DNA from 3 places in the Mesorhizobium sp. ESP6-5 genome. Region 3 is predicted to be linked to each of the others. Evidence: predicted binding sites of a transcription regulator. Region 3 holds the regulator's gene; each other region holds the start of a gene.

Region 1 (10,280 bases), on a different contig from region 3:
TGAAGCGATGGCGCTCGGCATCAATGCCGTGCACCAGGAAGTCGTGCTGTGCCGTCACCTGACGGTCGCCGCCAACATGTTCCTTGGCGAGGAAAATTCCCGTTTCGGCATCCTGCAGCAGCGCGCCATGGTCAGGGAAGCGCAGACGATCATCGACGATCTCGGCTTCGACCTGCCGGCGCATGTCGTGCTGGGTGATCTCACCATCGGCCAGCAACAGCTGATCGCCGCTGCCCGCGCCACGGTGCGCGGCACCAAATTCCTGATCTTCGACGAACCCACGGCCTACCTCACCCGCAAGGAGGCCGACCAGCTTTTCACGCTGATCCGGCGCCTGAAGGGTGAAGGCGTGACGATCATCTACATCAGCCATCGCATGGAGGAGGTCTTCGAACTCGCCGACCGGGTTTCCGTGCTGCGCGACGGCACGCTGGTCGGCACACGCAATATCGCCGAGACCAATGATGCCGAGCTGGTCAAGATGATGATCAACCGCTCTATCGAACAGGTCTATCACAAGGAGCATTTCACGCCGGGCGCTCCGATCGTCGAAACAAGGAACCTGTCGGGCAAAGGCTTCGAGAACATCTCGATGACGGTGCGTGCCGGTGAGATCGTCGGCCTCTACGGACTGATCGGCGCCGGCCGCAGCGAGTTCGTCACCTCGCTCTATGGACGTCACAAGAAGTCGGCCGGCCAGATCCTGTGGGAAGGCAAGGACGTCCAGATCAACTCCGAGCACGACGCCATCAAGCTCGGCATGGCACTGGCGCCGGAAAGCCGCCGCGACCAAGGCCTTTGCCTCAATTTGCCGGTTGGCCTCAACCTCAATTTGCCGATCTACAAGCGCATCTCCAGCAATCTGTTGATCTCGAATGCGAAAGAGAAGGCCGAGGCCGACCGTCAGATCGCCGGCCTGAGGATCAAGACGCCGACGCGCGGGGCGCTGGCGTCGAGCCTTTCGGGCGGCAACCAGCAGAAGATCGTCATCGGCAAATGGCTGGCGCACGGCGCCAAGCTGTTCATCTTCGACGAACCGACGGTCGGCGTCGATGTCGGCACCAAGGCGGAGATCTATCGCCTGTTCGGCGAGCTGTTGTCGAAGGGCGCCGGCATCATCCTGATCTCGTCCTATTTGCCGGAGGTCTACGAACTGGCCGACACGCTGCACGTGTTCCGGCGCGGCAAGCTGGTGGCCACGCACGGGTTCCACACCGCCAGTCACGAGGACATTCTCACGCAGGCGCTCGCCGAGAAACAAGAAAAACTGGGAGGACAGACATGAGCATCGAGGCGATCCCCGCCGAAAAACCGAAGCGCAACTACAACGTCCTGTTCGGGCTGACGCTGCTGGCGCTGCTGGTGCTGCTCTGGATCGTCCTGTCCCTGGCGACGCCAAGCTTCGCCTCGGGCAACAACATCGCCAATCTTCTGCGGCAGGGCTCGATGATCGCCATCATGGCGGTCGGCCAGACCTTCGTCATCATTACCGGCGGCATCGATCTGTCGGTCGGCGCGGTGGTCGGCTTCGCCACCGTCGTCGTCGCCATGCTGATCAATGCCGGCGTTCCGATCGCGGTCGCCATCCTGATCACCTTGCTCGTCGGTGTCGCCATCGGCCTTTTCCATGGCTTCGGCATCGTCAAGATGGGCTTGCCGCCGTTCATCATCACGCTGGCGACGCTGACCTCGCTGCGCGGCATCGGCCTTTTGATGACCAACGGCAACTCGATCAACATCAACAGCGACAGCTTTACCGCCTTCTCGCGCAATTCCTTTATCGGCATCCCCAATTTGTTCTGGATGGTGATCCTGGTGGGTGTGCCCGCCTATGTCTTCCTGCATCACAGCCGTTGGGGCCGCTACCTCTTTTCGGTCGGCTCCAACGCCGAGGCCTCGCGCCTGTCCGGCGTCAATGTCCAGCGCACCATCTACATGGCTTACACGCTGTCCGGCCTGTGCGCGGCCTTCGTCGGCGTGCTGCTCGCCGCCCGCATCGGCATCGGCAACCCGACCCAGGCCGAGGGCTGGGAACTGCAGGCGATCGCCTCTTCGGTCATCGGCGGCACCTCGCTGTTCGGCGCGGTCGGCTCGGTGCACGGGCCGCTGCTTGGCGCCTTCATCCTGGCCACCATCAACAACGGCGCCAACCTGCTCAACGTCAACTCGTTCTGGCAGCGCATCATCACCGGCGCGCTGATCATCATCATCGTCTACTTCGACGGACTGCGCCGCCGCGGCAAATGACGCATTCCAATCGATCGCCGGCCTGGCGCGGGCCGGCGATTTCTTGAACAGACTGGATCAAAGCATGAAAGCCGTCGTCTGCCGCTCGCCCGGCGACCTTGCTGTCGAAGACCACCCGGCTCCCGGCGCCCCACCTCCCGGCTGGGCTCTGGTGGCGGTCAGCCATGTTGGCATCTGCGGCACCGACTACCATATCTTCGAGGGCAAGCACCCTTTCCTCGCCTATCCCCGCATCATGGGCCACGAAGTCTCCGGCACAGTGATCGAGCGGGGCGAAGGCGTCGACCTCGCCCTTGGCGAACCGGTGATCATCAACCCCTACCTTTCCTGCGGCAAATGCATCGCCTGCCGGCACGGCAAGCCCAATTGCTGTGTCAGGATCGAAGTGCTCGGCGTGCACCGCGACGGCGCCATGTGCGAACAGATCCTGGTGCCGGCTAAGAATCTCTATCCCACCAACGGCCTGTCGCTCGCCGACGCCGCCGCCGTCGAATTCCTGGCCATCGGCGCGCATGCCGTCCGGCGCGCCCGGGCCGAGCCTGGCGCCCGCACCCTGGTCATCGGCGCTGGCCCGATCGGGCTCGGCACCGCCATCTTCGCCCGCATTGCCGGGTTGGACGTGACACTTCTCGACATGAGCACCGAAAGACTGGTCTTCGCGGCGAGTGAACTCGGCTTTTCGATTCTCGACGGCTCGCAAGCACCCGTGTCCGATCTGGTGCGTGATGCGACCGGCGACGAAGGCTTCGACGTGGTGTTCGACGCCACCGGCAACACGCGATCGGTGCGATCGGCCTTCGCCCACGTCGCGCATGGCGGAGCGCTGGTGCTGGTCAGCGTCGTCAAGGACGATATTGTTTTTTCCGATCCCGAGTTCCACAAGCGAGAAATGACATTGATCGGCAGCCGCAATGCGTTGCGCGCCGACTTCGACCATGTCGCGGCCTCGATCCGCAATGGTGCCGTGCCGTTGGCCAAGCTTGTCACCCACCGCACCACGCTGGCCGATACGCCAGGGGATCTCGCCCGCTGGGCGCATGAAAAGTCGGGCCTGATCAAGGCTGTCATCGAGATCGGATAGCCCTACAGCGCCGACAGCTTCAGCTCCACCCGCTCGGCCGGAAAACGCGACTCCGAAAACTGGATCGGCTGGCCGTCAGGTGTGACGTTGACCGCAACCGTGACCAGCACGATGGCGCCCGGCTGCAGATCGAGATCGGCGAGATCGGCGGCGCCCGCATGGCGTGCCGAGAGCACGGTCGATTGCCTGAGATAATCGTCGATGCCGAAACGTGCGAGCGAGGCGGTGATAGAACCGGTTTGCGCCATCGCCTTGTCGATGCCGGCAAAGCGCCGGGCATCGAACCATCCAGCGGCGCGCGACACTGGCCGTCCGTCAGCCTCGCCGCGTGTCTCCAACCGGATCACCTCGGCACCCCTGGCGAGGCCAAGGCCTTCGGCCACGCGCTGGCTGGCGGGCTCGACCGACGAAGCGAGCAGCACGATGTGCCGTTCCGACGTCTGCCCCTGCAGGCCAGTCGAAAAGCGTGTCCGCGCGCCAATCGGATAGGACAGCCGCTTGCGTGACAGGACGAAGGTGCCGCGTCCCTGCTCGGCCCGCAGCACGCCCTCCTGCACGAGGGCCGATATGGCGCTGCGTACGGTGTGACGGTTGACGCCGTAGCGCTCGGCCAGCGCGACTTCGGGCGGCAGCGCGGCGTTTTCGGCGAGATCGCCGGCGGCGATCGATTGCAGGATCCTGTCGGCGATCTGGCGCCACAGTGAGACGCCGCTGCGCCGCTCGATGCTGTCGGCCACATCATGCCCGATCATGTTTTGCCCCCCGGCCTGTCACGCACCCGTCATGGACTCGCGTTAGGTAATATGTATAACTTGTATAGTTGTCTATATCAATAGACAAATTTAGCTGAGAGGAAGTTGGCGATGCGAGGACAGGAAGGCCGCGACCAGGCCGAGCGCAAGGCCGCCATGGCGACGCTGGCGCAATCGAGCGGCGACGACATCGTCCGGCTCTGGAACGAGTCCGGCCTGCCTTCGCAAGCCGAACTTCTGCGCGGTCCCGAGACGGGCCTTGTCACGCTTCGTGGCCGCATCGGCGGCGGCGGCGCGCCCTTCAATGTCGGCGAGGCGACCGTCACGCGTGCCACTGTCCGGCTGCCATCCGGGCAGGTCGGCCATTGCTACGCGCTTGGCCGCGACAAGCAGAAGGCGAAGCTGGGAGCAATAGCCGACGCGCTCTGGCAGGACCCTGCCCGCCGCACCGAGGTCGAGACCAGGCTCATTACGCCTTTACGCTCGGCTCTCACCGCTGCCCAGGAAAAACGCCGCGCCGAGACGGCGGCAACGAAGGTGGATTTCTTCACCATGGTTCGCGGAGAAGATTGATGGATATCGCTGCGCAATCGATCGAGGGCGGTTTCGCCGATCCGGTCTTCAACGCTCAGACCGTGTTTCGGGCCGTCATGGATGCCATGGCGCGGCCGGGCAGTGTCCACCCCTTGCCACCCCTGGCCCGCCCGCCGGCTCCGCTCTCGGCGACGTCGGGCGCCGTAGCACTGGCGCTATGCGACAACGACACGCCGCTCTGGCTCGACCCTGCCCTGCATGCCTCCGCCGCGATCGGGTCCTGGCTTGGTTTCCACACAGGCGCGCCGCTGGCCAACACGCCGGCCGACGCGCATTTCGCGTTCGTTGCCACGCCGGCCGAGATGATGGCGCTCGACGGTTTTTCACAGGGCACGCAGGATTATCCCGACCGATCGACGACGCTGATCCTGCAGGTCGGCGATCTCACTTCAGGGGCCCCGCTCTTGCTGGAAGGCCCGGGCATCGAAACCAGCGCCACGATCGCGCCGGCACAGATGCCGCGCCATTTCGTCGAGCAGTGGAAGCAGAATATCAGGCGCTTTCCGCGCGGCGTCGACATCATCCTCGCCACATCGGACCGCATAGCCTGCCTGCCGCGCACGACGCGCATCAAGACGATGGAGGTGTAAGATGTATGTCGCGGTAAAAGGCGGCGAGGCCGCCATTGCCAACGCCCACAGCCTGCTCGCCGATCGCCGGCGCGGCGACCGCTCGGTGCCCGCACTTCGCCTCGACCAGATCGTCGAACAGCTGGCGCTCGGCGTCGACAGGGTGATGAGCGAAGGCTCGCTCTATGACCGTGAACTGGCCGCACTCGCCATCGTCCAGGCACGCGGCGACATGATCGAGGCGATCTTCCTGGTGCGCGCCTACCGCACAACGCTGCCGCGCTTCGGCTACAGCAAGCCGATCGACACCGGCGCCATGCTGGTCGAACGGCGCGTCTCGGCGACCTACAAGGATCTGCCAGGCGGCCAGTTGCTCGGTCCGACCTTCGACTACACGCATCGGTTGCTCGACCCTGAACTTGCCGCTGGCGCCGATGTCGCCGAGCCCTTGCAGCGCGAGACGGAAGCGCAGGCAATGCCGCGCGTCTCGGCGATCCTCGCCCGTGAAGGCCTGATCGAGCCCGATGGCCAGATGCCGCAGGACCATGTGCCCGGCGACATCACCCGCGAGCCGCTGGAATTCCCGATGGCGCGCGACATCCGCCTGCAGGCACTGTCGCGCGGCGACGAGGGTTTTCTGCTGGCGCTCGGCTATTCCACCCAGCGCGGCTATGCCCGCAACCATCCCTTCGTCGGCGAAATCCGCATCGGCGAGGTCGAACTGGAACTCGACGTTCCCGAACTGCCCTTCGCCGTGCCGCTCGGCACGGTGCGCGTCACCGAATGCCAGATGGTCAACCAGTTCAAGGGCTCGGCCAAGGCGCCGCCGCAATTCACCCGCGGCTACGGCCTCGTCTTCGGCCAGAGCGAACGCAAGGCGATGGCCATGGCGCTCTGCGACCGCGCCTTGCGCGCCTCCGAGCTCGGCGAGGATATCGTCGCCGCCGCCCAGGACGAGGAGTTCGTCATCTCGCACTCCGACAATGTCCAGGCCACCGGCTTCGTCGAGCACCTGAAGCTGCCGCACTACGTCGACTTCCAGGCCGAACTCGATCTCGTACGTCGCATGCGCGCCGAGTACGAAGCACGCGAGAATCCAGCGAAGGCGGAAGAAAAAAAGGAGGCAGCGGAATGACTGCGCAACCGACAGACATCGCCACCTACAACTTCGCCTATCTCGACGAGCAGACCAAGCGGATGATACGCCGCGCGATCCTCAAGGGCATCGCCATTCCGGGCTACCAGGTGCCGTTCGCCTCGCGCGAAATGCCGATGCCCTATGGCTGGGGCACTGGCGGCGTGCAGGTCACCGCGTCGATTATTGGCCCCGACGATGTGCTCAAGGTCATCGACCAGGGCGCCGACGACACCACCAATGCCGTGTCGATCCGCGCCTTCTTCAAGAAAGTCGCTAACGTTGCGGTCACCACCGATACCGCCACCGCCACCATCATCCAGACCCGTCACCGCATCCCCGAACATCCACTCACGGCGGGCCAGGTGCTGGTCTACCAGGTTCCCATCCCCGAACCGCTGCGCTTCCTCGAGCCGCGCGAGACCGAAACGCGGAAAATGCATGCGCTGGAAGAATACGGCCTCATGCATGTGAAGCTCTATGAGGACATCGCCAAGCACGGCCGCATCGCCACCACCTATGCCTATCCGGTCAAGATCGAGGGCCGCTATGTGATGGACCCGTCGCCGACGCCAAAATTCGACAATCCCAAGATGCACCGCTCGCCGGCCCTGCAGCTGTTCGGCGCCGGCCGCGAAAAGCGCATCTACGCCGTGCCGCCCTTCACCGATGTGGTGAGCCTCGACTTCGAGGATCATCCGTTCGAGGTGCAGACTTTCGATCAGCCCTGTGCGCTGTGCGCGGCCGAGAATGTCTATCTCGACGAGGTCATCCTCGACGACCATGGCGGCCACATGTTCGTCTGCTCCGACACCGATTATTGCGAGAAGCGGCGCGCCGACGGCCATCGCGGCCACCTTGCCCCCGAAACCGATCTTGCCGCAGGAAACATGGAGCCGGCGCAATGACCGACGAACCGCTGCTGCGCGTCTCGGCGCTCTCCAAGTTCTATGGCTCGCGGGTCGGCTGCGACAATGTCTCCTTCGACCTGTGGCCGGGCGAGGTTCTGGCGGTCGTCGGTGAGTCCGGCTCCGGCAAGACGACGCTGCTCAACTGCCTGTCGACGCGGCTGCTGCCTTCCTCCGGCACAGCCAGCTACCGCATGCGCGACGGCCAGTTCCGCGAGCTCTACCGCATGAGCGAGGCCGAGCGCCGCTTCCTGATGCGCACCGACTGGGGCTTTGTCCATCAGAACCCAGCCGACGGCCTGCGCATGACGGTCTCGGCCGGCGCCAATGTCGGCGAACGGCTGATGGCGGTCGGCGACCGCCACTACGGCAAGATCCGCGCTACCGCGGTCGACTGGCTGTCGCGCGTCGAGATCGAGGAAGACCGCATCGACGACGAACCGCGCGCCTTTTCCGGCGGCATGCGTCAGCGGCTGCAGATCGCCCGCAATCTCGTCACCGGGCCACGGCTGGTGTTCATGGATGAGCCGACCGGCGGCCTGGATGTCTCGGTGCAGGCCCGCCTGCTTGATCTCTTGCGCGGCCTGGTCACGGACCTCGGCCTTGCCGCGATCGTCGTCACCCACGACCTCGCCGTGGCGCGGCTGCTGTCGCAGCGCATGATGGTGATGAAGGACGGCCGCGTCGTCGAAAGCGGCCTCACCGACCGCGTCCTCGACGACCCGCGCGCGCCCTACACGCAATTGCTGGTTTCCTCGATTTTGCAGGTGTGATGATGGCGCGTGTCCCGCCGACGATTGACGATTGGAGAACCTTCTGATGCCGACCCCACTCGTTGTTTCCGACGTTGCCAAAAGCTTCACCATGCATCTGCGCGACGGCATCAAACTCCCTGTCGTCGCGGGTGTCTCGTTCTCGATCAAGGCGGGCGAATGCACCGTGCTCGGTGGTCCGTCCGGCGCCGGCAAGAGTTCGATCCTGAAGATGCTCTACGGCAACTACGCCGTCGACGAAGGCCAGATCATCGTCAGGCACGAGGACGGACTGATCGACCTCGCCCATGCCAGCCCGCGCACCGTGCTTGCCGTACGCCGGCAAACGATCGGCTATGTCAGCCAGTTCCTGCGCACCGTGCCGCGCGTCTCGGCTCTCGACGTCGTCGCTGAGCCACTGGTTGAACGCGGTGAGGAGCGCGAGGCAGCCCGAGCCAAGGCACGCGCGTTGCTGGCCCAGCTCAACCTGCCGGAAAAACTCTGGATGCTGCCACCGGCAACCTTCTCGGGCGGCGAGCAGCAGCGTGTCAACATCGCGCGAGGCTTCATCACCGAGCACCCCATCCTGCTGCTCGACGAGCCGACCGCATCGCTCGACGCGACGAACCGCGACGTGGTGATCGAACTCATCGCCGCCAAAAAGGCGGCGGGCGTCGCCCTGCTCGGCATCTTCCACGATCACGATGTGCGCGAGGCGGTGGCCGACCGCATCATCGACGTCACCGCCTTCGCTCCGGGAAAAATCGCCGCATGACCAGGAAGCTATCGGAGACGCCGCTGGTTCACCCGACGGCGGAGGTGCACAACTCGACACTCGGCCGCTGGACCGAGATCGCCGACCGCAGCCGGGTTTCGGAAAGCGAGATCGGCGACTATTCCTACATGATGCAGGACTGCGCGGTCTGGTGCGCGACGATCGGCAAATTTGCCAACATCGCCGCCAGCGTGCGCCTCAACGCCACCAACCACCCGACCTGGCGGCCGACGCTGCACCACTTCACCTACCGCGCCTCCGACTATTGGGGCGACGCCGAGCATGAGAGCGAATTCTTCGCCGAGCGCCGCGCCAAGCGCGTCATCATCGGCCACGACACCTGGCTCGGCCACGGCTCGACCGTCCTGCCCGGCGTCACCGTCGGCGACGGCGCCGCCGTTGGCGCCGGCGCGGTCGTCTCGAAGGACGTCGCGCCCTACACGATCGTCGCCGGCGTACCGGCAAAACCGATCCGCGAGCGCTTCGACCGCCGCACCGCCGAGCGCTACCAGGCGCTTGCCTGGTGGGATTGGGATCACGCGAGGCTGCGCGCCGCGCTCGATGATTTTCGGGAGCTGACGGCCGAAGCGTTTTTGGAGAAACACGAAGAACGGGCATCGGGCAAAGAGGCATAGCCCTCACATCATCGTCATATCGCTGGCTTGTTCATACCCTTGACACAGGACTCGGACAGGACGCGATCTCCTTGAAGGAGATCGCCATGCTCGACACTGTCAGACCCTCGCTCGCCGGATTCTTTGCCGGCTCCAATCCGGCGTCGCCGGCGCATCTCGGCACGCGCTACGACGCGTCAGGCAACTTCCTCCTCGAGCCGGGCAACACCGTCGTCAGCCATCTGGTCAGCGGCTCGCCTTCGGAAGCGGTGGTGTTGGCCGTCCGCGAGAAGATGCTGGCAATGCCTGATGCCGACCGCCTCGCCTTCACGCCCGTTTCCAGCCTGCACATGACCCTTTTCCAGGGCATAATCGAATATCGCCGTCGCCTGCCCTTCTGGCCGCGGGACGTGCCGCTCGACACCAGCATCGACGCCATGACCCGCCTCTATCTGGAGCGCCTGAAGGGGTTCCAGGGCTTCGGCCCTTTCAACATCAAGGTGGCCGAGGTCCTGCCGACCGGCCTCACCGTTGCCGGCGCGACCGACGAGGATGCGCGCATCATGCGTGCATGGCGCGATGCGCTCGCGGTGCCGTTCGGCTACCGGCATCCCGATCACGACACCTACGTCTTCCACATCACCTTCGCCTATCAGATCCAGCGCTTTGATGATGATAGGGCCGCCGCGTGGCAGGCGCTGTTTGACGATTGCCTGGCACTTTTCGCGCGCCAGGCGCCGGTGATCGAGATCAAGGCTCCCGCCTTCTGCGCATTCCGCGACATGAAGCATTTCGAGGAATTGCTGGTGCTCGGCTGATCGCCCGCAAGGCGCCAGTCGCCGCGCCTGTGGAG
Region 2 (10,280 bases), on a different contig from region 3:
GGCTCGGTGCCGAGCCTAAAGAGCCATCTGGGGCTCGGCTGATCGTCGGCTCGCCGGACCCGGTAACCCCGCCTGCCTACTTCGGCAGCGCGTAGGCCATCACGTAATCGCCCGGCTTGGTGCCCACCGAGCCGTGGCCGCCGGCGACGATGACCACGAACTGGCGTCCGTCCGCGACGGTGTAGGTCATCGGCGTCGATTGCCCTCCGGCCGGCAGCCGCGCCTGCCAGAGCTGCTTGCCTGACGTCAGGTCATAGGCGCGCAGATAGTCGTCGACCGCGGCACCCAGGAAGGCGACACCGCCGGCGGTGATCATCGGGCCGCCAATGCCGGGCACCCCGACCTTGAACGGCAACGGCAGCGGCGTCATGTCATAGACGGTGCCGTTGCGGTGCTTGTAGGCAATCGCGCCGGTGCGAAGATCGACGCCCGCGACGTAGCCCCAGGGCGGCGCCTGGCAGGGAATGCCGAGTGGCGACAGGAACGGTCCCATCACCACGGCATAGGGCGCGCCGTCATTGCGGTTCAACCCCTGCTCGCTGCCCTTGGTGTCGCCCGGCGGCGGCACGTCGGCGCGCGGCACCAGCCGCGACGTGAAGGCAAGATAGGTTGGCATCCCGAACATCACTTGCCGCACCGGATCGACCGCCACGCCACCCCAGTTGAACGTGCCGAAATTGCCGGGATAAACCAGCGATCCCTGCAGCGAAGGCGGCGTGTAGCGGCCTTCATAGCGCAATTTGTGAAGCGCGATGCGGCACGCCAGCTGGTCGAACATGGTGATGCCCCACATATCGTGCTCGGTCAGCGGCGGCGGGTTGAAGGAAAGATCGGACGCGGGCTGCGTCGGCGATGTGTGGTCGCCCTCGATGGCGCCGCCGGGCGCCGGCACTTCCTTGACCGCAATCACCGGCTCGCCGGTGCGCCGGTCGAGCACATAGAGGTCCCCTTGCTTGGTCGGCCCGACCAGCGCGGGCACCACGGAGCCGTCGGCCTTGGTGATGTCGATCAGGCTCGGCTGCGCCGGCACGTCCATGTCCCAGAGGTCATGGTGCACGGTCTGGCGCACCCATTTCAACTGCCCGGTGTTGAGGTCCAGCGCGGTGATCGAGGAGGAGAATTTCTCCACATTGGCACTGCGGCCCATGCCGAGCTGGTCCGGCGTCTGGTTGCCGAGCGGCACGTAGAGCAGGCCGAGCTTCTCGTCGGCGCTCGGCGTCGACCACATGTTGGGCGAGTTGGCGGTGTAGGTCTGGCCGGCCGGCAGCGGCGTCGTCTGGTCCGGATTGCCGGAATCCCAGTTCCACAGCAATTTGCCGCTGCTCGCATCATAGGCGCGGATGACGCCGGACGGCTCCTGCGTCGAATAATTGTCGTTGACCGCCCCGCCGACGATGATCTTGCCGCCGGCAATCAGCGGCGCCGAGGTCGAGTAGTAATAGCCCGACTTCGGATACGGCATGCCCGTCAACAGATTGAGCGTGCCGCCCTCGGCGAAGGCCGGGCAAACCTGCCCGTTGGCGGCGTCGAGCGCGATCAGCCGCGCATCCGAGGTCGGCAGGTAGACGCGCGCCGCGCAGGGCTGGCCGGCGGCGCCTGCTGCGTCGGCATAATAGGAGACGCCCCGGCAGGTCTGGTGCTGGCGGTCCTTGTCGAGCTTGATCTTGGGATCGTAGCGCCACTTCTCCTTGCCGGTCGCCGCATCGACGGCGATGGCGAAGTTGTGCGGCGTGCAGATATAGAGCGTGTCGCCCACTTTGAGCGGTGTCACCTGATAAGTGGTCTCGCCGACATCGTCGGGGCCCTTGACGTCGCCGGTGCGATAGGTCCAGGCCGGCTTCAGGTTGGCGACGTTTTCCGGCGTGATCTGGTCGAGCGGCGAATAGCGCTGGCCGAACTGCGTGCGCCCGTAATAGTGCCATTCGCCCGCAGGCACATCGCCGCCGAGATTGGCGTTGGGGATCACCTTGTCGGTGTCGAGGGCGCCGCCGATGTCCTTCGGGTCCGTGGTCATCGAATAGCCGGCCACCGCCAGCGATGCCAGCACGGCAAGGATCAAAGGGGCTCGCCCGTCCGGACCGGCAAGGCCGCGCCGCGCCCACGGCGTCAGCAGCCACAACGCCACCAGCACGATGATGCCGCCGCGGGGACCGAGTTCCCACCAGTCGAAGCCGGTTTCCCAGACCGCCCAGGCCAGCGTGCCGAGCACGATCGCCGCGTAGAGCCAGAGCGCCGTGGAACGGCGCCGGTAGAGCAGCCAGGCGGCGACCAGGAAGGCGAGACCGACGATGATGTAGTACCAACTGCCGCCCAGCGAAGCCAACCAGATGCCGCCGGCGCCAAGCGCCAGGCCTATGAGGAAGAGAATGAGGGAGGTGATGGTGACAGCCAAGATGATACTCCTTCGACTGTTGCGCGCATGGGGCGGGCAAGGGCAACCCGGCATTGCGTGTTGCCCGTGCAACTTTCTCCCGACGGCGGCGCCTGTCAAGCGTAGGTCGCGGACCCGCGGGCAGCAACCTCGTTCCGCCTGGGATTGTTCCACAACGGCGGTTCCCATATCGGTGAAGCCGCCGTATCGGGCACTTTACCGGAACAAAACGTAGACAGTTCTGGTCTTTCCCTCCCGAATCACTACATTCGGGGGAGATGTCCGGCTTTTCCGAAGACATGCCCTTTTTCGACGAACCCAATGCGCGGCCCACGGCCCCGTCGGGCATTGCCGCGCGCGCCATGGCTGCCCGCGGCGGCCAAAACAATGCGCCCGACTATCTCAGGGGCTTGAATCCCGAGCAGCGGCTGGCCGTGGAGACCACCGAAGGCCCGGTTCTGGTGCTGGCCGGCGCCGGCACGGGCAAGACGCGCGTGCTGACCACCCGCATCGCCCACATCCTTGCCACCGGCAGGGCCTTCCCCTCGCAGATCCTGGCCGTCACCTTCACCAACAAGGCCGCGCGCGAGATGAAACAGCGCATCGGCATCCTGATCGGCGAAGGCAATGTCGAGGGCATGCCGTGGCTCGGCACCTTCCACTCGATCGGGGTGAAACTGCTGCGCCGCCACGCCGAGCTTGCCGGCCTGAGATCCGACTTCACCATCCTCGATACCGACGACGTCGTGCGCTTGATCAAGCAGCTGATCCAGGCCGAGGGCCTGGACGACAAGCGCTGGCCCGCGAAACAATTCGCCCAGATGATCGACGGCTGGAAGAACAAGGGCCAGGGTCCGGCCGATATCGCCGAGGGCGATGCGCGCAGCTTCGCCAACGGCAAGGGCCGCGAGCTCTACAAGGCCTATCAGGAGCGGCTGCAGACGCTGAACGCCTGCGATTTCGGCGATTTGCTCTGCCACCCGATCCGCATCCTCCGCGCCAATCCCGATGTGCTGAAGGACTATCACCGGCGGTTCAAATACATCCTCGTCGACGAGTACCAGGACACCAACACTGCCCAATACATGTGGCTGCGTCTCTTGGCGCAAAGGCCGAGCGGATCACAACCAGCGCGAAGTGGTTCTCCGGGTGGGCGCGCTCCAAGTTTTTCCGGTGTTTCGGATAAAACGGAAGCGGCTAGCTATAGACCCGCAACTCCAGAGGACGATTCAGCAGTTTCGGCCGAAGGCCGCAAGCCCGACCGGGCGTCCGAGCCGTTGCGAGGCCCCCGCGGAGGGCCCGCGCCGGCAGGCGCGGAACAGCCCGTGAGCGAAAACAAAGTTAACATCTGCTGCGTCGGCGATGACGACCAGTCGATCTATGGCTGGCGCGGCGCCGAGGTCGACAACATCCTGCGCTTCGACAAGGATTTTCCGGGCGCCACCATCATCCGGCTGGAGCGCAACTACCGCTCGACCGCGCACATACTGGGCGCCGCCTCCCATCTCATCGCCTACAATGAGGGCCGTTTCGGCAAAACGCTGTTCACCGACCGCAACGATCCGGAGGACGGCAAGGTCAACGTCCACGCCGCCTGGGATTCGGAGGAGGAAGCCCGCGCCATCGGCGAGACCATCGAGGCCTACCAGCGCCAGAAGCACAATTTGAACGACATGGCGATCCTGGTCCGCGCGTCCTTCCAGATGCGCGCCTTCGAGGACCGCTTCATCACGCTCGGCCTTAACTACCGCGTCATCGGCGGTCCGCGTTTTTACGAGCGCATGGAAATCCGCGACGCGCTGGCCTTCTTCCGCGTCGTCGCCAACAGCACCGACGACCTCGCCTTCGAGCGCATCGTCAATGTGCCCAAGCGCGGCTTGGGCGAAGCGACCATCCGCCAGATCCACGACACCGCGCGCGCCTTGCGCATCCCGATGCTGGAGGCGGCGGGTACACTGGCGGAAAGCGACGAGCTGAAGCCGAAACCGCGCGCCGCGCTGCGCGAGGTCGCTGCCAATTTCGAACGCTGGCAAAAGGCGCTGGAAACCACGCCGCACACCGAACTTGCCGAGACCATTCTCGAGGAGAGCGGCTACACCGACATGTGGAAGAACGACCGCTCGGCGGAAGCCCCCGGGCGGCTTGAGAACCTGAAGGAACTGATCCGTTCGATGGAGGAGTACGAATCGCTGCGCTCCTTCCTCGAACATGTCGCGCTGGTCATGGATGCCGAGCAGAATGCCGGGCTCGATGCCGTCTCCATCATGACGCTGCATTCGGCCAAGGGCCTCGAATTCGAGACCGTCTTCCTGCCCGGCTGGGAAGAAGGCCTCTTTCCCCATCAGCGCGCACTCGACGAAGGCGGCCGCTCCGGGCTCGAGGAAGAGCGGCGGCTCGCCTATGTCGGGCTGACGCGGGCCAAGAAGAACCTGCATATCTGGTTCGTCTCCAACCGCCTCATCCACGGGCTCTGGCAATCGACCATCCCGTCGCGCTTTCTCGAGGAACTGCCGGAAGCCCATGTCGAGGTCGCCGAAGCCGGCAACTCCTATGGCGGCTACGGCAATCCCTATGGCGGCGGCTCGTTCGCATCCGGCCGTGGCGGCGGCCAGGGGGCGGGAAGACAGAACCCCTATGGCGCTTCGCGCTTCGACAATATCGGCGGCACTTCGGGCGGCGGGGAAAAATCCGGCGCCTTCTCTAACACCTATTCGACGCCGGGTTGGCAGCGTGCGCAGGCCAACCGCACCGAGGCGACCGACCGCAACTGGGGCACGCGTTCGGGCCATCAGGTCGAACGCATCGGCTATGGTGAAACAGACTCCGGCTACGGCGCCGGCCGCACCAGCGTCAAGGGCCGCACCATCGACGGTGAACTGGTCGCCAAGTCCGTCTCCGACACGCCGTCCGCCTTCAGCGTCGGCGACCGCGTCTTCCACCAGAAATTCGGCAACGGCAACATTTCAGCCATCGAGGGCAACAAGCTGACCATCGACTTCGATAAGGCCGGCCAGAAGCGCGTACTGGACGGGTTTGTGCTGCCAGTGTGAGGCTGCCAGCCTCGAAGGCTGACGTCCGGCCTCAATCCACCTTCTTCTCGCCCTTCTCCCCGGCCTTCACGATATCCCCCGTCGTAAACAGGATTTCCTTCAGTTCCACGCGCCAATCCGTCTTCTGGCGCAGCAGGAATTCGAGGTCCATGCCGAAATGCTTGAACTCCTCGCTCTGTGCGTTCTTCATGATCGCCTTGGCCTGCGGGTTCTTCTCGACCGACATGCGCTGTTCGTACCAGCTGATCGCTTCCGCCTCCTCGATCAGCGAGGTGATCATGCGGGCAAAGGTCCGCACTTCCTGCGACAGCTCTTCCGGCGGTTCGTGGTACTGGTCGAAACCCATGTCGTCCTCCCTCAACGGCTCGCGGATGGAGCCAGGCATTGGCCCGCATCCATGAATGCGTGGGACGCGCCGCAGGTTCCGAGATCACGGCCACAATTCGGGATGATGGATCCGCGAACTATCTCACGACACCGGCGCCGCGCCGCCCTCTTCGGTGCGCCGGGCGATGAACGCGTCGAGCACGCCTGACGCGGCGGCCGCCGCGGCCGGCGGCTCGAAATCGGCAAGGGTGCGCTTCCAGATGCCGGTGGCGCGTTCGGTGGCGGTCTTCGAGCCGCTTTGCGTCCAGTTGCCGAAATTCGACCAGTCGGCCACCAGCGGCTCGTAGAAGGCGGTGCGGTAGCGCGCCATGGTGTGGCCGGCCGAGAAGAAGTGGCCGCCCGGCTGCACTTCGGCGATCGCCTCGAAGCCTATTGCGTCGTCGTCACCGGGGGTCGCCGCACAAAGTTCCGCGACCGTCTGCAGCGCCTCGATGTCGGTGACCAGCTTTTCCAGGGAAACGCTCAAGCCCCCTTCCAGCCAGCCGGCCGCGTGGATGCAGACGGTGGCGCCCGACAGCACCGAGCCCCATAGCGCGAACTGCGTCTCGTGCGCGGCCTGCGCGTCCGAAATGTTGGCCGCGCTGCCGCCGCCCGAGCGCCAGGGCAGACCGGTGAAGCGCGCCAGCTGGCCTGCACCCAGTGTCGCCTTCACGTGCTCCGGCGTGCCGAAGGCCGGTGCGCCCGATTTCATGTCGACATTGGAGGAGAAGGAACCGTAGACCACCGGCGCGCCCGGCCGCACGATCTGCGCCAGCGTCAGCCCGGCCAGCGCTTCGGCATGCTGCAAGGTCAGCGCGCCGGCCACCGTGATCGGCGCCATCGCACCCGCCAGGCAGAACGGCGTGATGATCAGGACCTGGCCCGCCTTGGCGAAATCGATGATGCCTTGCGCCATCGGAATGTCGAGCTGGCGCGGCGAGTTGGTGTTGATGACGGTGTAGCAATGCGCGCCCGAGCGGAACTCGTCCTCGGACAGCCCGCGCGCCAGCCTGATCATCTCGAAACTGTCATCGACCTGCGGCGTGCCGCGCGCGAACACGAACGGAAATTTGTCCGACAGGGTCAGCTGCGCCCGGTTGACGGCATAGTGGCGGAAACGATTGTCGATGTCCTGCGGTTCGATGCATGGCCCCAGCATGTGCAAGACGTCGAAATGCTGCACCAGCTTGATCAACTCCTCGAAGGCGACCAGCGTCCCGGGCCGCCGGCCGCGCTCGAGATCGGTGACGTTGGGCGCGCCGGAGCCGGCCAGGAACGTCATCGAGCCCAGTTCGAGCGACAGGTCCCGAGAGCGCGCGCCGGCATAAGCGTGGATCGATCGCGGCGCCGAGGCTAAGGCTGCCGCCACCATGTCGCGACCGATGCGCACCATATCGGTGTCGGGGTCGACCAGGGCGCCGGCGCGGGCGAGCACCTCGCGCGCCTCGGGCAGCAGCACCTTGATGCCCAATTCTTCCAGCACGCGCAGCGCCGTGCCGTGGATCGACGCCACCTGGTCGTCGGAAAAGATCGGCTGCGGCAGGAATGGGTTCTTCAGCGACCGGTAATTGGGCTTGCGGCTTGATTCGCTGCCCGCCTCGCCCATGCGTCCCCGCCGGCGTTCGCGCCTCGTATCCCGTGCAGCGTCATCGACCATCAGAAACTCCTCCTCATTGCCGCATCGCCCTGCCTTGGGGACTGTAGGCGAAGCCGCGATGACCCGCGCCGTCCGTTCGACGCCGACAATGTGCACGCAAAGCGCCATCCCCTCCCCGGCGAAATCGTCGTCCACCAACGCCAGCGCGACGCTCTTGCCGATCGTGGTAGCCAAATCCGTCCGAGGCGCCGACAACGCCGCCCCCGATGACCACGGCGCGACAGTGCGGCTTCAACCCTCCCGGTCAGTTCGAAGCCGCCATCATATCCGTACTAGACATAAGTGCCTATTATGCCAGGGACGCTCCATGGGAGGTCACCAATTCCCGCTCTCCAGCGTTTTTTATCAGCACATGGAGATACCGGCTGACCCGTGTCGCCCTCTGTCACGCAAGCATCATGTTGACGCCTTAGATCGCTTTCGGGGAGGCACGCGCGGCATCATCGATGCGGCACCTCTTTTTCATTTTTCCTTCGGCCGCTCCGGCGTGCTTCGTCACAAAGAGGATTGTCCATGAAACACCTGCACCGAACCGCCTCGCTCGGCGTCGCGCTGGCCTTGTTCACCGCCCTCACCCCGGCGCTTGCCGATGGCGTGGCCTACATCAACAAGGGCCTTGTCGGCGTCGGCCGCATCCCGGCCGACCAGCGCGACACGTTCGGCGAGACCTTCGGCTCGGGCTCGGGCATGGCGATTGACATTTCGGGCTGGACGCATGATGCCGGCACCTACAAGGGATCGCTCTGGCTACTGCCCGACCGTGGCTACAATGTCGCCGGCACCACCGACTACCGGCCGCGCCTCAACACCATCGCCATCGAGTTCACGCCTGTTGCGCCGGGCGGGGCTCCCGCCGCCGGCCAGGAGCAGACGGGCGTCAAGGCGACGCTTGCCGACACCATGCTTCTCACAGACGACAAGGGCGCCGATGCCACCGGCCTCGATCCGCTGTCGGACGTACGCGCCGCGGCCGGCGACATGCCCATGCTGCCCGTCGCCACCAATGGCAAGCTCGCGCTCGACAATGAAGCCATCGTGCGGCTGCCGGACGGCTCGATGTTCATCTCCGACGAGTACGGCCCCAACATCTACAGGTTCTCCGCGCAAGGCCGCCTGATGTCGGCGACCCAGCCGCCTGCGGCTCTCGTGCCGATGCGCAAGGGAGCGCCGAACTTCTCCTCCGACAATCCCGGCCCGGGCGCCGCCGACCCTGATCCGAAGGATCCCGAAACCGGGCGCCAGAACAACCAGGGCCTCGAAGGCATGGCGATGACGCCGGACGGCAAGTTCCTGATCGCCGTGCTGCAGTCGGCGCCGAGGCAGGATGGCGGCGATTCACCCTCGACACGGCAGAACACGCGGGCGCTGGTCTACGATGCTTCCGACCTCGCCCATCTGAAGCTCGCGCATGAATATGTCGTGCCACTGCCGGTGTTCAAGGACGCCAAGGGCAAGACCAAAATCGCCGCGCAGAGCGAGATCGTGGCGCTTTCGGCCACGTCCTTCCTGATGCTGGCGCGCGACAGCGGCAACGGCCAGGGCCTGAAGAAGGGTGACGCTTCGCTCTACCGCCAGATCAACATCGTCGACGTCTCCGGCGCGACCGACATCGCGGGCGGCGCCTTCGATGCGGCCGACAAGCCGGTCGCGCCCAAGGGCGTGCTTGATCCCTCGGTGACGCCGGCCAAGCTGACGCCGTTCATCGACATCAACGACGCCACCGCGCTTGACCACTTCGGCCTGCACAATGGCGGCGCGAAGGACCACAACGAGCTTTCGGAGAAGTGGGAAGCGATGTCGTTGGCCAGCGTCCTCGATCCGAAGCTGCCCGACGACTATTTCCTGTTCGTCGGCAACGACAATGACTTCCTCGCCCAGGACGGCTTCCAGGTCGGCGCGCCTTACAAGGCCGATGACGGCGCCGATGTCGACACCATGTTCCTGGTCTATCAGGTCACGCTGCCAGGTCTCGGCAAGAAGTAACGATCACTGCTCAAGCGGGCGCGCCTGGCGCGTCCGCTTGAGCAGGTGGTGAAGGCCTACTTCAGGAATTCCGCGTCCTTCGGCACGCCGGCATCGATCGGCTCGGCCGTCCTGCTCGACACGGCCATGATCTTGCCGGCTGCCGACAGGTTGGGCCGCACGAAGACCTGAGCGGGCGGTCGATGATGTCCTGGTTCATAAGCGCACGCAGCCGGACGACGTTCTTGCCGATGGAATTCCATTCCGGCGTGCCTGACCGATCGACGGTCACTGCGCCTCGGCGCAGGGTGCATCTCGGTCCGGCCTGCGATATCGTCGCGGGCCAGAGTCACATTTGCCAGGTTGGCCGCCATGGACGAAAAAATGCCCGCACGCCGGCGTACCGGCGACCTGACCAGCGGCCCGATCCCGCGCACGCTGCTGCTCTTCGCCTTGCCGGTGCTCGGCTCCAACGTGCTGCAATCGCTGAACGGCTCGGTCAACGCCGTCTGGGTGGGCCGCTTCCTCGGCGAGTCGGCGCTGACCGCGACGTCCAACGCCAACCTCGTTCTGTTCCTGATCCTCGGCACGGTGTTCGGCATCGGCATGGCGGCCACAATCCTGGTGGCGCAGTCGGTCGGCGCCCGCGACCTGCCCGAGGCGCGCCGCATCGTCGGCACCAGCGCCACCTTCTTCTTCCTCGTTTCAGTGATGTTCGCGGTCTGCGGCTGGATCTGGGTCGACGCCATCCTGGGCGCGCTCGGCACGCCGGCCGACGCCTTGCCGCTCGCACGCTCCTACCTGCGCATCATCTTCGTCGCCGTGCCGATGATGAACCTTCTGTCCTTCGTCATGACCGTGCTGCGCGGTGCGG
Region 3 (10,280 bases):
CGACGCGACATGGCACCGGCATGTCGCCGAACGCGAGGCTGAAATCAGAGCCGGCACAGCTGGAGCGAGGCAGTTCCCGCGCAATGACGGCAGGACGCTGATCTCGTCGATGGCGCCGCTGGCCGGCGGCAAGCGGTTCATTTCCTATGTCGATGTCACCGACATGAAGGATCGCGAGGCCGAACTTGCCGAAGCGCTGGAAAAGGCGCGGCTGGCGGAAGCAGTAATCAACGGGGTCAAGGATCCGATCTTCGTCAAGGACGACAATCTGCGCTTCGTCTTCGTCAACGAGGCCTTCGCGGCGCTGTTCAAGCAGGCGCCGCAGGCCATGCTTGGCAGGCCGGGAAGCGATTTCCTCGGGCCGGACGAGGTCGCGCTGTTCGAAAGCAGCGAACGCGAGGTGCTGGCCGGCGGACAGCAATACGAAGTGGAAGAAAGCTTCAAGGCCGGCGGCGGCACCCGTTCGCGTATCGTCAGGAAGAACCGCGTCCGCATGGCAAGCGGCCGCGACTATGTCGCCGGCTTTCTGTTCGACATCTCCGACATGAAGCGGCGCGAGACCGAAGCCGAAGATGCGCGCAAGCATCTCGCCAGCGTGCTGGAATCGCTGCCGGCGGGGGTCATCATCTACGACCGCGACGACAAGTTCGTCTTCGCCAACCACAGGCTGCAGGATACGTTGCCGGCGCTGAAGCCTTTGTGGCAGCCCGGCCGCACCTTCCGCGAAGCGCTGGAGTTCGGCCATTCGGTGGGTTATTTCCGTTCGAGTGGCGATCCTGGGATCGACAGCCTGTACGAAGGCGATTCCGAACGCTGGCTTGACGGCATCCTGGCGCGTTACCGTCTGCCGAATTCCTCCTATGAGCGCCTCAATGCCGATGGCCGCTGGTACCAGGTCTACGACATGCGCACAGGCGACGGCACGTTCATCGGGGTGCGCGTCGACATCACCGACCTCAAGAGCCGCGAGGCGGCGCTTCATGACTCGATGCGCCAGATCGATCTCTTCCGCCATGTCATGGACGAGTTGCCGGTAGCCGCCTTCATCAAGGCGCAGGACCTGAGCATCGAATTCGTCAACAAGGCCTGGTGCGCGCTGACCGGTCTCGCCAAGGACGACGTCATCGGCCGGACCGACCGTCAGCTGTTCAGCGGCGAGGAAGCAGAGGGCTTCAGCCAGGACGATACCGATGTCGTGACGAATGGCAATGTGCGCGAGGTCGAGGAGCCCGTCACTCATCGTGACGGAACGGTGCGGCAGTTGATGACGCGCAAGAGCCGCCTGGTCGCCACGGACGGATCGGTGCATCTGGTCGGATCCAGCACCGACATCACCGATGTCAAGGCGCGCGAGCAAGCTCTGGAAGAGAGCATGCGCGAGAACGAGGTGTTCCGCAGCCTGATCGACAACGTGCCGGTGTCGATCTACGCCAAGCGCTCCGATCTCAGGCAGTTCTATGTCAACAAGGGCTGGTGCGATCTCACCGGCTTCAGCAAGCAGGAGGCGATCGGCAAGACCGACGTCGAGATCTTCGGGCCGGATGGCGAGGCCTTCGTGGCCAGCGATCTCGCCGTGCTGCGTACCGGCGAGACCCAGGAGATCGAGGAGACGGTGCGCCTTCCAGACGGCAGCGTCAGGCATCAGTTCGCCCGCAAGGGCGCAATGATCGCCTCTGACGGTTCGCTCTACCTGATCGGTTCGACCACAGATATTACGGAACTCAAGCAGCGCGAGGCGGAGCTCAGCGAGGCGCGCCGGCGCGCCGTGCTCGCCGACCGTGCCAAGTCGGAGTTCCTCGCCAATATGAGCCATGAGATCCGCACGCCGATGAACGGCGTACTGGGCATGGCTGAACTCCTGGCCAAATCCAATCTCGATCCCAAGCAGAAGACATTCACCGACATCATCGTCAAATCGGGCAACGCGCTGTTGACCATCATCAACGACATCCTGGATTTCTCCAAGATCGATGCCGGCCAGCTGGTGCTCGACCCGGCGCCCTTCAATCTCGCCGAGGCGATCGAGGACGTGGCGACGTTGGTGTCGACACGGGCCAAGGAAAAGGATCTTGAGCTCATCGTGCGCATCGAGCCGCGGCTTGAAAGTCTGTTCATCGGCGATGTCGGCCGCATCCGGCAAATCGTCACCAACCTGCTCGGCAATGCGGTGAAGTTCACCGATGAAGGCCACGTGCTGGTCGACGTGACCGGCGAACGGGTTCCAACGGGAACCAGGCTGACGATCTCGGTCACCGATACCGGCATAGGCATCCCCGAGGAAAAACTGAAACTGGTGTTCGAGAAATTCAGCCAGGTCGATACGTCCTCGACAAGGCGCCACGAGGGCACCGGGCTTGGCCTTGCCATCACCTCGCGGCTGGTCGATCTGATGGGCGGCGACATTGGCGTCGAGAGCGCTGAAGGCAAGGGGTCGACCTTCTGGTTCACCGTAACGTTGCCAGGGGCCGGGCAGCAGAGCGGGCAGCGCATCACGCCGGTGGACGTGACGGGCGCACGCGTGCTGATCGTCGATGACAACGCCGTCAACCGCGCCATCCTGACCGAGCAGATGACCTCGTGGACGTTCGATTCCTGCGCGGCCGAAAGCGGCGCCGAAGGTCTCAAGGTGCTGATCGCCGCGGCAGCTTATGGCGTGGCGGTCGACTGCGTCGTGCTCGACTACCAGATGCCTGAAATGAGCGGCGCCGAAATGGCGCGTATCGTGCGCAACACCGAGGGCCTCGCGGACACGCCGATCATCATGCTGACATCGGTCGACCAGTCGCTTGCCAACACCAGCTACCGCGATCTTGGCATCGACGCCCAGCTGATCAAGCCGGCGCGCTCCTCGGTGCTCCTGGAAACGCTGGTCGCGACCATCCAGCGCCATCGCCACGCCACCAGCGGCCACGCCGTTCAACCGCTCACGGGCGAGGCGCCCGAGGCGTCCCGGCCGCCGCCCCTGGCACCATCCGAGCAGCGCGCGCAATTGCAGCCGCCACAGGTTCGCCCCAGGTTGCCCGCGACGGCCGGCGGGCACAGGCTGGATATACTGGTGGCCGAGGACAATGAGGTGAACCAGATGGTGTTCACGCAAATCCTCGGCGAGACCGGCTATGGTTTCGAGATCGTCGGCAATGGCCGCAAGGCGCTCGACGCCTTCGGTACGCTCAATCCGTGCATGATCCTGATGGATGTCTCGATGCCGGAGATGAGTGGTCTCGAAGCGACGGCCGCGATCCGCCTGCTGGAGCAGGAGACCGGCACGCATGTGCCGATCGTCGGCGTCACCGCGCATGCGCTCAAGGGCGACCGCGAGCGCTGCCTGGAGGCAGGCATGGACGACTATCTGCCCAAGCCGATCAGCCCCAGGGCCCTGCTCGAGAAGGTCGAGCGCTGGGTCGGCGCCGGCCGTCAGGTCCACCGCAACGCGGGATAGAGCCCGCGTCGCCTGAATTGCAGGATCCGGGGAGGCAACAAGGAATCAGCGGAGATTCGCTGCTACCGCTGCGTGCAATGACTATGGTGCGATCGCGCCATATCAAAGGCCGTGTCCAGCCGGAACAATAGCGAAATCGAATTCCGCTCTTCTCAGTTACGGGCGGGAGCAGCGACCGCCTGCAAGAAACAGTGTCACTCTACCCCAACGGACCTGTTTTTGGCGATGGCCCGGCCATGACACGCTCTGGCTGCGAGCAACGCGCTCCCGTCCGGATTTTCTTCATTTGGGAAAAGCCTGGTCGAGTCCGTGGTGATTCCAGCCGTCGGACGGCTCAAGCCCCTGATTCCGGCGGCAAACTCGGACCGCGCCGCGAGCGCCCGAGATCAGCGTCTTTCGCGTTGCCGGCAACGCGTTACCGGGCTGACATGAAACTGTCATGCGACTGTTATAATCGAAGGCTATTGGCCTCAGCGGCGCCGGCAAGAAGTGGCGCCGAGAGACCATCTTCCGAACAGGAGCAGGCCACATGAGACATTTCATCCGCTCGGCGGCCGTTGCGATTGCAATGGCTGCGGCGTCCACCCTCACCCTTTCCGCAGCAATGGCAGCTGACCTTTCCGGCGCCGGCTCGACCTTCATCTATCCGGTGTTCGCCAAATGGGCCGACACCTACAAGAAGGATACTGGCATCGGCCTCAACTATCAGTCGATCGGCTCGGGCGGCGGCATCAAGCAGGTCATCGCCAAGACCGTGACCTTCGGCGCCACCGACAAGCCGATGTCCGACGCCGATCTGGAAAAGAACGGCCTCGTGCAGTTCCCGATGGTGATGGGCGGCATCGTGCCGATCGTCAACCTCACGGGCATCAAGCCGGGCGAACTCGTCCTCGACGGCAAGACGCTGGCCCAGATCTATCTCGGCGCGATCACCACCTGGGACGATGCCGCGATCAAGGCCCTGAACCCGGACCTTAAGCTGCCGTCGACCGCTATCGCCGTCGTTCATCGTTCGGACGGCTCGGGCACGACCTTCAACTTCACTGACTACCTCGTGAAGCTCTCGCCCGACTGGAAGGACAAGGTCGGCTCGGATACGGCCGTCGAATGGCCGACGGGCGTCGGCGCCAAGGGCAGCGAAGGCGTTGCCAACACCGTCAAGCAGACCGACGGCGGCATCGGCTATGTCGAATATGCCTATGCCAAGCAGAACAATCTCTCCTACTCCAAGATGCTGAACGCCGCCGGCAAGGTCGTCGAGCCGTCGCTCGAATCCTTCGGCGCGGCTGCTTCGAACGCCGACTTCAAGGGCGCCAAGAACTTCAACGTCATCATCACCAACGAGCCGGGCGACGCCACCTGGCCGATCGCTGCCTCGACCTGGGTGCTGATCCACAAGACCCCGGACGATGCCGCGGCCACCGGCGAAGCGCTCAAGTTCTTTGCCTGGGCCTACAAGGACGGCAAGGAAACCGCCAAGGCGCTCGACTATGTGTCGATCCCCGATAGCGTCGTCGACCTGATCAAGGCTTCGTGGAAGGCCGACATCAAGGCCGACGGCAAGCCCGTCTACGCCGGCGAGTAATATCTTTCTGGAGGAGCGCCGCCCCGCGGCGCTCCTTTTCAATCAACACAAAGAGCCGAGCTTGACATGAGCGCTGCCCACGAAGCCTTGCCAGCCATTCGAGGTTCACGCGACGCCACCGTCAGACGGTTCGCGTTGACCGATTCGATCTTCCATGGGCTGACCCGCGCCGCCGCCATTCTCGTGCTGGTGCTGCTCGGGGGCGTCGCCATCTCGCTGTTCGCCGGTTCCTGGCAGGCACTGTCGACCTTCGGCTTCTCCTTTCTGACCACCGAGAGCTGGAATCCCGTCACCGAGAAATTCGGCGCCTTGGCACCCATCTATGGCACCATCATCACTTCGGCCATCGCCATCCTGATCGCTGTGCCGCTCGGTATCGGCATCGCCATTTTTCTCACCGAGCTTTGCCCGCGTCCGCTCCGGCGCCCGATCGGCATGGCCGTGGAACTGCTGGCCGGCATCCCCTCGATCATCTACGGTATCTGGGGCCTGTTCGTGCTGGCACCGTTCCTGCAGACGACAGTGCAACCTTTCATCATCAACGTGTTCCACGGCATTCCCGGCCTTAACAGCCTGTTCGCCGGGCCTCCTTATGGCATCGGCCTGCTGACCTCGGCGATGATCCTGGCCATCATGATCCTGCCTTTCATCACCTCGATCACCAAGGATGTGTTCGACACGGTGCCGCCGGTGCTGAAGGAGTCCGCCTACGGCATTGGCTGCACGACCTGGGAGGTAACACGCCGGGTCGTCGTCCCCTACACCCGCATCGGCATCATGGGCGGCGTCATGCTTGCGCTCGGCCGTGCACTCGGTGAAACCATGGCGGTCACCTTCGTCATCGGCAACGCCCACCGGATCAGCGCCTCGCTGTTCGCGCCGGCAACGACGATCTCGGCAACCATCGCCAACGAATTCACCGAAGCCGTCGGCGATCTCTACACCTCCTCGTTGGTGGCGCTCGGTCTGATCCTGTTCGTCATCACCTTCCTCATCCTTGCCATCGCCCGCTACATGCTGATGCGCATCGATGCCCGTACCGGAGTCTGACCGATGTCGACAGCCGCATCGCTTCACCAGAGCCGCAAGCGCAAGAACGGCGTGATGATGACGCTCTGCGTCATCGCCGCCGGCATCGGCCTTGCTTGGCTGGCACTGATCCTCGGCGCGCTGCTCTATAAGGGCCTGTCGGGCGTTTCGCTCTCAGTGTTCACGGAAATGACCCCGCCGCCCGGTGATGCCGGTGGCCTGCTCAACGCCATCTACGGCAGCATCGTGATGACCATTATCGGCATCGTCGTCGGCACGCCGATCGGCGTGCTGGCCGGCACCTACATGGCCGAATATGGCCGCTTTTCGAAGCTCACCACCGTGGTGCGCTTTATCAACGACATCCTGCTGTCGGCGCCCTCAATCATCATCGGCCTGTTCGTCTACGAATTGATGGTGCGGCCGATGGGGCATTTCTCGGCCATCGCCGGTGCCGTGGCACTGGCCATCCTGGTCATTCCCGTCGTGGTGCGTACCACCGAGGACATGCTCAACCTTGTGCCGAACGCTTTGCGCGAGGCCGGCACGGCGATTGGCGCGCCGCGCTGGGTGGTGATCCGTTCGGTGGCCTACCGCGCGGCGATGTCCGGCATCGTCACCGGCATATTGTTGGCCATTGCCCGCATTTCCGGCGAGACGGCGCCGCTACTCTTCACAGCGCTCAACAACCAGTTCTGGTCGAGCAATCTCAATGCGCCGATGGCCAGCCTGCCGGTGACCATCTTCCAGTTCGCTCTCAGCCCTTACGAGGAGTGGCAGCAACTGGCGTGGACCGGCGCACTCATAATCACATTGACGGTTCTCGCGCTCAGCATCTTTGCGCGCAGCCTGACCGGACGCAGAGAGGACAAATGAGCCAGATGTTGTCTCCAGACATGACGATTGCGACAGAGGCAGCCGCCAAGGCGAAGATCGAGGTCAAGAACCTCAATTTCTACTACGGCCAGTCGAAGGCGCTGAAAGACATCACCTTGTCGCTGCCCGAGCGCAGCGTGACGGCCTTCATCGGACCGTCGGGTTGCGGAAAGTCGACGCTGCTGCGCGTCTTCAACCGCATCTACGAGCTCTACCCCAAGCAGACCGCCGAGGGTCAGGTGCTGCTCGACGGCCAGAACGTTCTCGACCGCTCGCAGGACCTCAACCTGTTGCGCACCAAGATCGGCATGGTGTTCCAGAAGCCGACGCCGTTCCCGATGTCGATCTATGAGAATATCGCCTTCGGCGTCAGGCTCTATGAGAAGATCGGCAAGGCCGAGATGGACGGCCGTGTCGAGCAGGCGTTGAAACGCGCCGCGCTGTGGAACGAGGTCAAGGACAAGCTCAATGCCAGCGGCCTCAGCCTGTCGGGCGGCCAGCAGCAGCGGCTTTGCATCGCCCGCACCGTGGCGGTCAAGCCGGAGGTCATCCTGCTCGACGAACCGGCCTCGGCGCTCGACCCATTGTCGACCGCCAAGATCGAGGAATTGATCGACGAGTTGCAGGCCGACTACACGATCGTCATCGTCACCCACAACATGCAGCAGGCCGCGCGCGTGTCGAAGCAGACGGCTTTCATGTATCTGGGCGAGCTGGTCGAATTCGACAAAACCGAGAAAATCTTCACGTCGCCTCGCGAGAAGCGCACGCAGGACTACATCACCGGCCGCTTCGGCTGATCTCACGCATACGAGGACCAGGATCATGGCCGAACACACAGTCGCAGCCTTCGACGAGGATCTCGGGCAGATCAGCAGGCTGATCAGCGACATGGGCGATCTCGCCGGCACGATGGTCGGCGGCGCCACCAAGGCGCTGCTGAATTCCGACAACGCGCTGGCACAGCGCGTGGTCTCCGACGACGCCATCATGGACGCGCGCCAGCGCGAACTCGATGATCGCGCCATCACCCTGATCGCCAAGCGCCAGCCGATGGCCGACGATCTGCGTCATGTCGTCGGCTCGATCCGCATGGCGGGCGATCTCGAACGCATCGGCGACCTTGCCAAGAACATCGCCAAGCGCGTCGGCTCGGTCGGCCTCACCGCCACGCCGCGCGACCTGTCGCATTCCATCGACTCCATGGCGCAGCTGGTGCTGATCCAGGTGCAGGGCGTCGTCGAGGAATATGCGGCCGGCGATGCCGCCGCCCTCGCCAAGCTCAGGAATGACGACGAACGCATCGACGTCAAATACACTTCGGTCTTCCGCGAACTCCTGACCTACATGATGGAGGATCCCCGCAACATCACGGCTTGCACGCATCTTTTGTTCTGCGCCAAGAATCTCGAACGCATCGGCGACCATGTGACCAACATCGCCGAGAATGCGTATTATGTGCTGACCGGCACGCAACTGCCCGCCAACCGTCCGAAGCAGGACGAGACGGCGATGTCGGTGCCGGCGGCTTGACGGCAGGGATGATCGATCGATGATCGCGCCACGCATCATGGTGGTGGAGGACGAGGAGCCGCTGGGCGTGCTCCTCCGCTACAATCTGGAGTCCGAGGGTTACCAGGTCGAGGTGGTGACACGCGGCGACGAAGCCGAGATACGCCTCCAGGAAAACGTGCCCGACCTGCTGGTGCTCGACTGGATGGTGCCGGCGGTTTCCGGCATCGAACTCTGTCGGCGCCTGCGCATGCGGCCCGAGACGGAGCGATTGCCGATCATCATGCTGACGGCGCGCGGCGAGGAGAGCGATCGCGTGCGCGGCCTCTCGACCGGCGCCGACGACTATCTGGTCAAGCCGTTCTCGACGCCGGAATTCATGGCCCGGGTCAAGGCGCTGCTGCGCCGCGCCAAACCGGAAGTGCTGTCCAGCGTGCTCAAGGTCGGCGACATCGTGCTCGACCGCGAATCGCACCGGGTCTATCGCAAGAAGAGCGAGATCCGGCTCGGACCGACCGAGTTCAGGCTGCTCGAATTCATGATGCGCCATCCCGGCCGCGTGTTCTCGCGCAGCCAGTTGCTCGACAATGTCTGGGGCGAGACGATCTACATCGACGAGCGCACCGTGGATGTGCATGTCGGCCGCCTGCGCAAGGCGGTCAACAATGGCCGCATGCCCGATGTGATACGCACCATCCGTGGCGCAGGCTACGCAATTCGCGAGGACTGAGATCAGGCCACGTTCTTGCCGGATCTCACCTGCACACCCGGCGCGAAGATCTCCTGGTCGACGAAGGTGAGCGCGCGCATGGCGCAGCCCTCGCGGATCAGCGGCAATTCGTTCGGCTCTGTATCGAAGGAAATCGACGTCGAATGCTGGCCGCCGGCGGTCTGGGCGATGGCCTCGCGCAGGGCCGGCTCGATCAGATCGAAGGCGGCGGCGCTGACGCCGACCATCGCAACCGGCGCCGGATCGATCAGCGCGAACAAGCTGCCAAGGCCATAGCCCAGCGCCTCGCCGGCCTTGCGATAGGCCTCGCGCTCCGGTCCGTCTCTTTCGCGCGCCGTGGCCGCCAATGCGCGCATGTCGGCGTCGCTGACGTCGACCGGTTTGGCGTCCTCACCCATCTGTCCTGCATTACGCCAGATGGCATAGTTGCCGGCATAGGCCTCGACGCAGCCGCGCCGCCCGCAGCGGCAGAGCGCGCCGCCGGGGCGATGGATCATGTGGCCGAACTCGCCGCCTGAGGAATGGGTGCCGGTGAACAGCTCGCCCTTCAGCACCAGGCCCATGCCGATGCCGTGCGAGAGCAGGATGGCGATGAAGTCGTCGCGGTAGCGCTCGGGGTCGCGCCAGCGCAGCGCCACAGCCATCATGTTGCAGTCGTTCTCCATGGTGGCGGGGATGCCGAATTCGGCTTCGAGTATATCGGCGAAGGCAATGTCCGTCTGCGGCGTGATCGGCGACCACAGCATGGCGCGCGCCTCGGTGTCGGTGATGCCCTGGATCGCCAGCGCGATGCGGGCAATGCTGGCGACATCGAGGTCGGGATCCTCGAGGCGGCGCCGGACGATGGCCACGCATTCGCCGATCAGCGCCTCGCGCGACATGGTCAGCGTGTCCAGCCGGCGCTGCTCCTCCGATATCACCTGGCCGGCGTAGTCGATGACGGCGACGGAGAGGAAATTCAGCGACAGCACCACGGTCATGACCGCCGCGGCCTCGGGGTTGAGACAAAGGCCCACCTGCGGCCGGCCGCGTTTCAGTGAGCCGGCCTCGTTCGGCTTGCCTTCGCTCAGGATACCTTCGCCGATCAGGTCGGCTGATATCGCCGATAT

What was found. The regulator PhoB, encoded in region 3, activates phosphate uptake and scavenging genes when phosphate is short. The targets are predictions, from matches to a motif close to TGTCATNNANCTGTCAT.
Region 1: the regulator PhoB is predicted to act here: its motif matches at 4,097-4,113, upstream of phnF (phosphonate metabolism transcriptional regulator PhnF).
Region 2: the regulator PhoB is predicted to act here: its motif matches at 7,828-7,844, upstream of LB524_RS01630 (esterase-like activity of phytase family protein).

The regions. Positions count from the first base shown of each region.
Region 1 is NZ_JAIUGR010000010.1:178,096-188,375, forward strand. Features, by position in the region: gene LB524_RS18295 (sugar ABC transporter ATP-binding protein) at 1-1,285, shown strand, start outside; gene LB524_RS18300 (ABC transporter permease) at 1,282-2,247, shown strand; gene LB524_RS18305 (zinc-binding alcohol dehydrogenase family protein) at 2,312-3,328, shown strand; gene phnF (phosphonate metabolism transcriptional regulator PhnF) at 3,331-4,080, opposite strand; gene phnG (phosphonate C-P lyase system protein PhnG) at 4,192-4,653, shown strand; gene phnH (phosphonate C-P lyase system protein PhnH) at 4,653-5,264, shown strand; gene LB524_RS18325 (carbon-phosphorus lyase complex subunit PhnI) at 5,266-6,378, shown strand; gene LB524_RS18330 (alpha-D-ribose 1-methylphosphonate 5-phosphate C-P-lyase PhnJ) at 6,375-7,286, shown strand; gene phnK (phosphonate C-P lyase system protein PhnK) at 7,283-8,059, shown strand; gene phnL (phosphonate C-P lyase system protein PhnL) at 8,106-8,813, shown strand; gene LB524_RS18345 (DapH/DapD/GlmU-related protein) at 8,810-9,448, shown strand; gene LB524_RS18350 (DUF1868 domain-containing protein) at 9,535-10,245, shown strand.
Region 2 is NZ_JAIUGR010000001.1:326,485-336,764, forward strand. Features, by position in the region: gene LB524_RS01605 (hypothetical protein) at 1-42, shown strand, start outside; gene LB524_RS01610 (glucose/quinate/shikimate family membrane-bound PQQ-dependent dehydrogenase) at 77-2,392, opposite strand; gene LB524_RS01615 (ATP-dependent helicase) at 2,650-5,421, shown strand; gene LB524_RS01620 (hypothetical protein) at 5,453-5,767, opposite strand; gene LB524_RS01625 (trimethylamine methyltransferase family protein) at 5,891-7,444, opposite strand; gene LB524_RS01630 (esterase-like activity of phytase family protein) at 7,958-9,427, shown strand; gene LB524_RS01635 (hypothetical protein) at 9,484-9,780, opposite strand; gene LB524_RS01640 (MATE family efflux transporter) at 9,779-10,280, shown strand, end outside.
Region 3 is NZ_JAIUGR010000006.1:238,213-248,492, reverse strand. Features, by position in the region: gene LB524_RS12250 (PAS domain-containing protein) at 1-3,439, shown strand, start outside; gene pstS (phosphate ABC transporter substrate-binding protein PstS) at 3,969-5,024, shown strand; gene pstC (phosphate ABC transporter permease subunit PstC) at 5,091-6,074, shown strand; gene pstA (phosphate ABC transporter permease PstA) at 6,078-6,929, shown strand; gene pstB (phosphate ABC transporter ATP-binding protein PstB) at 6,926-7,729, shown strand; gene phoU (phosphate signaling complex protein PhoU) at 7,755-8,462, shown strand; gene phoB (phosphate regulon transcriptional regulator PhoB) at 8,482-9,171, shown strand; gene LB524_RS12215 (ROK family protein) at 9,174-10,280, opposite strand, start outside.